3 regions of the Leifsonia sp. AK011 genome follow, and region 2 is predicted to be linked to each of the others. Evidence: predicted binding sites of a transcription regulator. Region 2 holds the regulator's gene; each other region holds the start of a gene.
What was found. The regulator HrcA, encoded in region 2, represses chaperone genes, less so after heat shock. The targets are predictions, from matches to a motif close to TTNGCACTCGNNNNNNNCGAGTGCNAA.
Positions count from the first base shown of each region.

Region 1: the regulator HrcA is predicted to act here: its motif matches at 882-908, upstream of HDC94_RS04430 (Hsp20/alpha crystallin family protein).
Region 3: the regulator HrcA is predicted to act here: its motif matches at 1,147-1,173, upstream of groL (chaperonin GroEL).

Region 1 is NZ_JACCCH010000001.1:887,922-890,185, reverse strand. It holds gene HDC94_RS04435 (oxidoreductase) at 1-672, shown strand, start outside; gene HDC94_RS04430 (Hsp20/alpha crystallin family protein) at 963-1,382, shown strand; gene HDC94_RS04425 (YdeI family protein) at 1,451-2,023, shown strand.
Region 2 is NZ_JACCCH010000001.1:2,196,267-2,198,530, forward strand. It holds gene dnaJ (molecular chaperone DnaJ) at 1-446, opposite strand, end outside; gene hrcA (heat-inducible transcriptional repressor HrcA) at 475-1,497, opposite strand; gene HDC94_RS10685 (DUF4870 domain-containing protein) at 1,634-2,002, shown strand; gene HDC94_RS10690 (DUF4870 domain-containing protein) at 2,060-2,264, shown strand, end outside.
Region 3 is NZ_JACCCH010000001.1:1,070,519-1,072,782, reverse strand. It holds gene groL (chaperonin GroEL) at 1-1,104, opposite strand, end outside; gene HDC94_RS05290 (hypothetical protein) at 1,285-1,953, shown strand; gene HDC94_RS05285 (cold-shock protein) at 1,993-2,196, opposite strand.

The DNA of each region.
Region 1 (2,264 bases), 1.3 Mb from region 2:
AACGACCGAACCTGGGAGCTCGCCTTCCAGCCCACGAAGCCCGTGCACTTCGTGCCCGGCCAGTACATGGAACTCACCATCCCGCACCGCAAGGCCGACTTCCGCGGCAACCGGCGGTACTTCAGCATCTCGTCCGCGCCCTCCGCCGACGGACCGATCACGTTCGCGATCACGGTGCCGTCGTCATCTTCGAGTTTCAAGAAGGCGCTGCTCGACCTCGAGCCCGGCGCTATGGTGCACGGCACCGGCGTGCACGGCGACTTCGTGCTGCCAGCGGATGTCAGTGACCCCCTGCTGCTCGTTGCCGGCGGCATCGGCATCACCCCGTTCGCCTCCCAGCTGGGGTACTCCGTGGAGCGCGGCGAGAAGCGCGACGTGACCGTCGTCTACGCCACGAGCACGGCCGGGCCGCTCCCCTACCGCGAGGTGCTGGAGCGGACGGGTGCGCGCGTGGTGCTGTTCGGGCCGGAGCCCGACGGGGGTCTGCCCACGGGCTGGGTCCACGGCGGCACTGGACGTGTCACACCCGAGGCGATCGCCGCTGCGGTCCCGGATGCCGCGTCCCGCCGTGCGTTCGTGTCGGGCCCACCCGCACTCGTCAACGAGGTGCGCAAGACCCTGCGCAAACAGGGTGTGCGTCGCATCCACACCGACTACTTCAGCGGCTACTAGCCCCCCCCTCTCCCCGCCACCGCACCACCTGCCCCGCCACCAGCCCGCCACCCCGCCACCCCGGTCTTGATCCTCTCTTTTCCGGAGGGTTCACGCGCGGCGCCAGTGGCTAGGCGGTCACGCGCGTGGCCAGAGTGATTCGGGGGCGAAAGCTCCGGAAAAGAGTGAAATAGCTGGCAGATGCCTCGCGTTCGCCGGTTGCGAACGCGCTGGCACTCGCGTATCCAGAGTGCTAATTTCGTCTTAGTTGAGTCACGGTGACTCAACTTCTAGACGAAGGACAGATCATCATGGCAGTACTCTTCGACCCGTTCCGTGAGCTCGAGCGCGGTGCGACCCGACAGGGTCCCCGCCGGATGCCGATCGACCTCTACCGCGACGGAGACCACTACGTCCTCACCGCAGACCTCCCGGGTGTTGACCCCGGCTCGGTCGATGTGGATGTCGACGGCCAGCTGCTCACCGTGCGCGCCGAGCGCACCACCCGCAGCAACGGCGACGTGAAGTGGCTCACCCGCGAGCGCCAGGGCGGCTCCTACCTGCGCCAGTTCACCCTCGGTCAGGGCATCGACACCGCGTCAATCTCCGCCAACTACGAGAACGGCGTGCTCAGCGTCGTGCTCCCGGTGAGCGAGCAGGCCAAGCCGCGCAAGGTCGCGGTCACGACGACCGCCACCTCCACCGAGGCGGCCGAGGTCACCGCCAGCTGACCCCACCTCCAGACGAACCCCCGGCGCCCCTCCCCCTCGGCGTCGGGGGTTTCTCGTACCATCGCCGTATGGCGTCGTTCGCGGAGAAGCCCATCGTCTACCTCGCCACCCCCGAGGAGTGGGAGCAGTACCTCCTCGAGCACGGCACGGATGACGGGGTGCGCCTGAAGCTTCGCAAGAAGCTCTCGTCGGCCCCCGGCATGACCTGGGATGAGGCCCTCGAGGTCGCCCTCTGCCATGGATGGATTGATGGCCAGGTCGCGCGATTCGACGACGATTACCTGCTCCACGCTTTCACCCCGCGGCGCCGCAACAGCCCGTGGTCGCAGCGCAATGTGGGCATCGTCGAGCGCCTCATCGCCGAGGGTCGCATGCGCGACGGTGGGCACGCCGAGATCGAGCGGGCCAAGGGCGACGGACGGTGGGATGCCGCGTACCGGGTGAAGGGTGCGGAGGTGCCGGCCGACCTGCAGGCCGCCATCGACGCCAACCCCGCGGCATCCGCGTTCTTCGCCACTCTCACCAAGCAGAACCGCTGGGCGATCATCTTCCGCCTGAGCCAACTCAAGAAAGCAGAAACCCGCGAGCGGAACATCACCAAGTACGTGGAGATGCTCGCCCGCGGGGAGAAGATTTACTAGTCGTTCCCTGGGGGTTGAGTAGGCCCGCGCAGCGGCCGTCATCGAAACCCGGTGGTTGAGTAGGCCCGCGCAGCGGCCGTCATCGAAACCTCACCCACGTGGTCGGTGTTGTTCGTTGGTGAGGTTTCGATGACGCCGGGGCTACGCCGCGGCTACTCAACCCACCGGGTTTCAATACGCCGGGCTACGCCCGCGGAACCTGACGGCCGAGACGGCCGTCAGCGCTGGCGTCGCGGCGAAG
Region 2 (2,264 bases):
CGCACCGGGGAGGTACCGGGCGCGCAGCAGGAACCGTCACAGGTCGGACAGATGACGGCGGTGTTGACCTCGAGATCGCGCTTCGTGCCGAAGATGACCTCGTCGAGATCCACCTCCACGCGCACGAGGCCGTCCTGGCCGCGTTCACGACGGGACCGGGGCCCGGTCGTGCGCTGCCCAGCACCGAAGAAGGTCTCGAAGATGTCGCCGAACCCGCCGAACCCTGCGCCGCCGAATCCCGCCTGGGGACCGAGGTCGTACTGCTGGCGTTCCTGGGGGTCGCTGAGCACGTCATAGGCGTGCGTCACCTGCTTGAACCGTTCGGATGCCTCGGCACTCGGGTTCACGTCGGGGTGGAGTTCCCGTGCGAGCCGCCGATAAGCCTTCTTGATCTCCTCGGCGCTCGCTGTACGTTCAACGCCGAGCACCTCGTAATGGTCTGCCACTGTGTCCGTTCTTCGTCGTTCCGCTTGTCTAGTCTTCGTCGAGCAGTCGCGAGAGGTAGCGCGCTACCGCGCGAACCGCTGCCATGTTGTTGGAGTAGTCCATCCGTGTGGGCCCGAGCACGCCGAGACGCGCGATGCTGCCGCCCGACGACGAGTACTCGCTCGTGACCACCGAGGTCTCCTCCAGGCCGAAGCTCTCGTTCTCGCGCCCGATGCTGGCCGTCACTCCGCCGCTCTCCACCTGTATCTCGCCGAACAGCCTCAGCAGGGTCACCTGCTCCTCGATCGCCTCGAGCACGGGGTAGATGGAACCGGAGAAGTCCTCCTCGGTACGCGCCAGGTTGGCCGCACCCGCCATGACCAGCTTGTCCTGGCGGTTGGCCAGCACCTGTTCGACGAGGCTCGTGGTGACCTCGCTGACGAGGGGGCGACGCTCGGGAGGATAGTCGGCTGCGAGGGTGGCCAGCCTGGCCGCGGCATCCGTGAGCCCCAGCCCCACCAGAACCGAGTTGAGGCGGGTGCGCAGGTCGGCGAGTTCCGTCTCGGCAACGGGGCGGGAGAGGTCGACGAGACGCTGCTCCACCCGGCCGGAATCCGTGATGAACACCGTCATGATGCGCGTCGGAGTGAGGGGAACCAACTCGATATGACGTACGCGGGATGTCGCGAGCGACGGGTACTGCACGAGTGCGACCTGGTTCGTGAGCTGCGAGAGCAGACGAACCGTGCGGGCCAGCACGTCGTCGAGGTCATTGGACTGGCCGAGGAACGTCTCGATCGCGTGACGCTGAGCCGAGGACAGGGGTCGGAGATCTGCGAGCTGGTTGACGAAGACCCGGTAGCCCTTGTCGGTCGGAACTCGGCCGGAGGAGGTGTGGGGGGCGGAGATGAGCTCCTCATCCTCGAGGAGGGCCATGTCATTGCGGATCGTCGCCGCGGAGACGCCGAAGGAGTGCCGATCGACGATCGACTTCGAGCCCACAGGCTCGCGCGAGGCGACGTAGTCCTGCACGATGACACGCAACACCTCGAGACCGCGCTCCGAAACCATCTCACCGCCTCCTGTTGGCACTCCGGGAACCTGACTGCCAATTGTATCGCCGCATTGCGCCAGGATCGTTGCAGCGCCGGGCGTGGGGGCGCTACCTTGTGCACACAACCTCTTCACAGGAAAGGCCAACATAGCCATGACCGACCAGACTCCTCCCCCCGCAGCGCCCGCCCCCGCGGCGCCGCTCACCCCCGCAGAGGACAAGCAGTGGGCGTCGTTCGCCCACCTCGGCGGCATCCTCGGTTTCCTTCCCTCGCTCATCATCTGGCTCGTGTTCAAGGACCGCGGTGAGAAGACCAACGTCGAGGCCAAGGAAGCGCTGAACTTCCAGATCACGATCCTCTTCGGCTACATCGCGGGCAGCATCCTGTCCGTCGTCTTCATCGGCATCTTCATCTGGCTCGCGGCGGCAGTCGTGTCGATCATCTTCTCGATCATCGGCTTCATGAAGGTCAACGAGGGTGGCAGCTACCGCTACCCCTTCGCGATCCGCCTCATCAAGTAGCCGTGACGCACGCATGCCCGGTACCGCTGGTGCCGGGCATGTTGCTTTAATGGGCACATGTCCGAGACCACGCCGCCCCCCGCCAACCCGTACCAGACGGTCCAGCCCATGAGCCCGAGCGACGAGAAGCTCTGGGCCACGCTCATCCACATCGGAGGCATCCTCTTCGGGTTCCTCCCCGCACTCATCGGCTACCTGGTCCTGAAGGACCGGGGTCCGTTCATCCGCGCCCACACCGCGACTGCCCTCAACTTCCAGCTGA
Region 3 (2,264 bases), 1.1 Mb from region 2:
CGCGAGGCGCTCCTGGAGCTTCTCGCGGTCGTAGTCCGAGTCGGTGTTCTCGATCTCGGCGCGGATCTGCTTGACGCGACCGGCGATCGCCTCCTCGTCACCCGCACCCTCGATGATCGTGGTCTCGTCCTTGGTGATGACGACCTTGCGTGCGCGGCCGAGCAGGTCGAGCGTCGCGTTCTCGAGCTTGAGACCGACCTCCTCGGAGATCACCTGTCCGCCCGTGAGGATCGCGATGTCGGCGAGCTGTGCCTTGCGACGGTCACCGAAGCCGGGAGCCTTGACGGCAACCGACTTGAAGATGCCGCGGATCTTGTTGACGACGAGGGTCGCGAGGGCTTCGCCATCCACGTCCTCGGCGATGATGAGGAGCTGCTTGCCGCTCTGGATCACCTTGTCGACGATGGGCAGCAGGTCCTTGATGTTCGAGATCTTGCTGTTGGCGATGAGGATGTACGGGTCCTCGAAGACCGCCTCCTGGCGCTCCTGGTCGGTGACGAAGTACGCCGACAGGTAACCCTTGTCGAAGCGCATGCCCTCGGTCAGCTCGAGCTCGGTGCCGAAGGTGTTCGACTCCTCGACGGTGACGACACCCTCCTTGCCGACCTTGTCGATCGCCTCGGCGATCAGCGCGCCGATCTCGGGGTCACCAGCGGAGATGGATGCGGTTGCCGCGATCTCTTCCTTGGTCTCGATCTCCTTCGCACCAGCGACGAGGGCCTCGATGACGGCCGCGACGGCCTTCTCGATACCCTTCTTGAGGCTGATGGGGTCGGCGCCGGCCGCGACGTTGCGCAGTCCCTCGCGGACGAGTGCTTGGGCGAGGACGACAGAGGTGGTCGTACCGTCTCCGGCGACGTCATCCGTCTTCTTCGCGACCTCCTTGACGAGCTCGGCACCGATCTTCTCGTACGGGTCGTCCAGCTCGATCTCCTTGGCGATGGAGACACCATCGTTGGTGATCGTGGGGGCGCCCCACTTCTTCTCGAGGACGACGTTGCGTCCGCGCGGGCCGAGCGTGACCTTCACCGCGTCGGCCAGGATGTTGAGGCCGCGCTCGAGGCCGCGACGGGCCTCCTCATCGAAAGCAATGATCTTTGCCATGTGTGTTTCTCGTCCCTCCCGGACGTCGTACAAACGAATTCTCTAGCACTCGGAACATGCGAGTGCCAAAGGAGAAACTAGCACTCGACAGGGGTGAGTGCAAGCAAGGCGTGGCTAGCACGACGGCGGCGAAACCGAAATAACTAAGGCATACTCAATGTTCACCCGTAGCCTGAGACCATGACCGAGTCAACGCCGAGTCACAGCGACTCCCAGCCCTCCGGATCCTCCATCACAGAGTTCGCCATGAGCGCCGACGCCACAGCGCGCGTGCTGCGGATGAACCTCGTGTTCACTCTCGTTTCCATCGTGTTCTACATCGCCATATCGACGCTGCAGTTCCTCTCGGGGAACATCTGGGTCGGCTGGTTCATCGCGGGCTTGGGAGCGGCAGCGGTTCTCGGCGCTCCCCTCCTGTCGCGGCACACCACCAAACGGGCACGGCTCCGGTTCGGAGACGGTACGTACGAGATCCGCTCGGGCCTTGGGGTGCAACGCCTCACCGCAGCAGAGGTCGTTCAGGTGGTCAGAGTGGACAGCGTGCCGCTCGGCCTGACGCCCGCCGCCCCCCTCGTGATAATCGTGGGTGCCACGAAACGACTGGCCGTGGTGAGCGGCATTGTCTGGAACGCCGACCAGCTCGGCGCGCTGGCTCTCGACCTCGCGAATCGTGGGGTGCCTCTGCTCAGCTATTCCCAGAGGCTGACCCCCGCGGAGCTGCGCTCGATGGACCGACGATGGATGCACGTGTGGGAGGCGCATCCGATCGCCGTCGGCTTGATCCTGGGGTTCGCGGCGGTCCTGCTCGTGTCCGCCGTCGTGCTCGTCGCACTCGCCATCCTGCGCTGAGGCTCGAGCGCCGGCTGCCTCAGGGAGGCCGCGGATTGCCTAGGCCAGCTTGACCGATTCGGCCTGCGGGCCCTTCGAGCCGGTGCCGACCTCGAAGACGACCGCCTGGCCCTCCTCGAGGACCTTGTAGCCGGCCATGTCGATCGCCGAGTAGTGGACGAAGACGTCCTGGCCACCCTCGTCCATTGTGATGAATCCGTAGCCCTTTTCAGCGTTGAACCACTTGACGGTCCCGTTCGCCATGTCTTACTCCCTGCTGTGATTCCGCGGCCACCAACAGGGGCCACTGAGTCCAGATGGTAGCGGAGCAC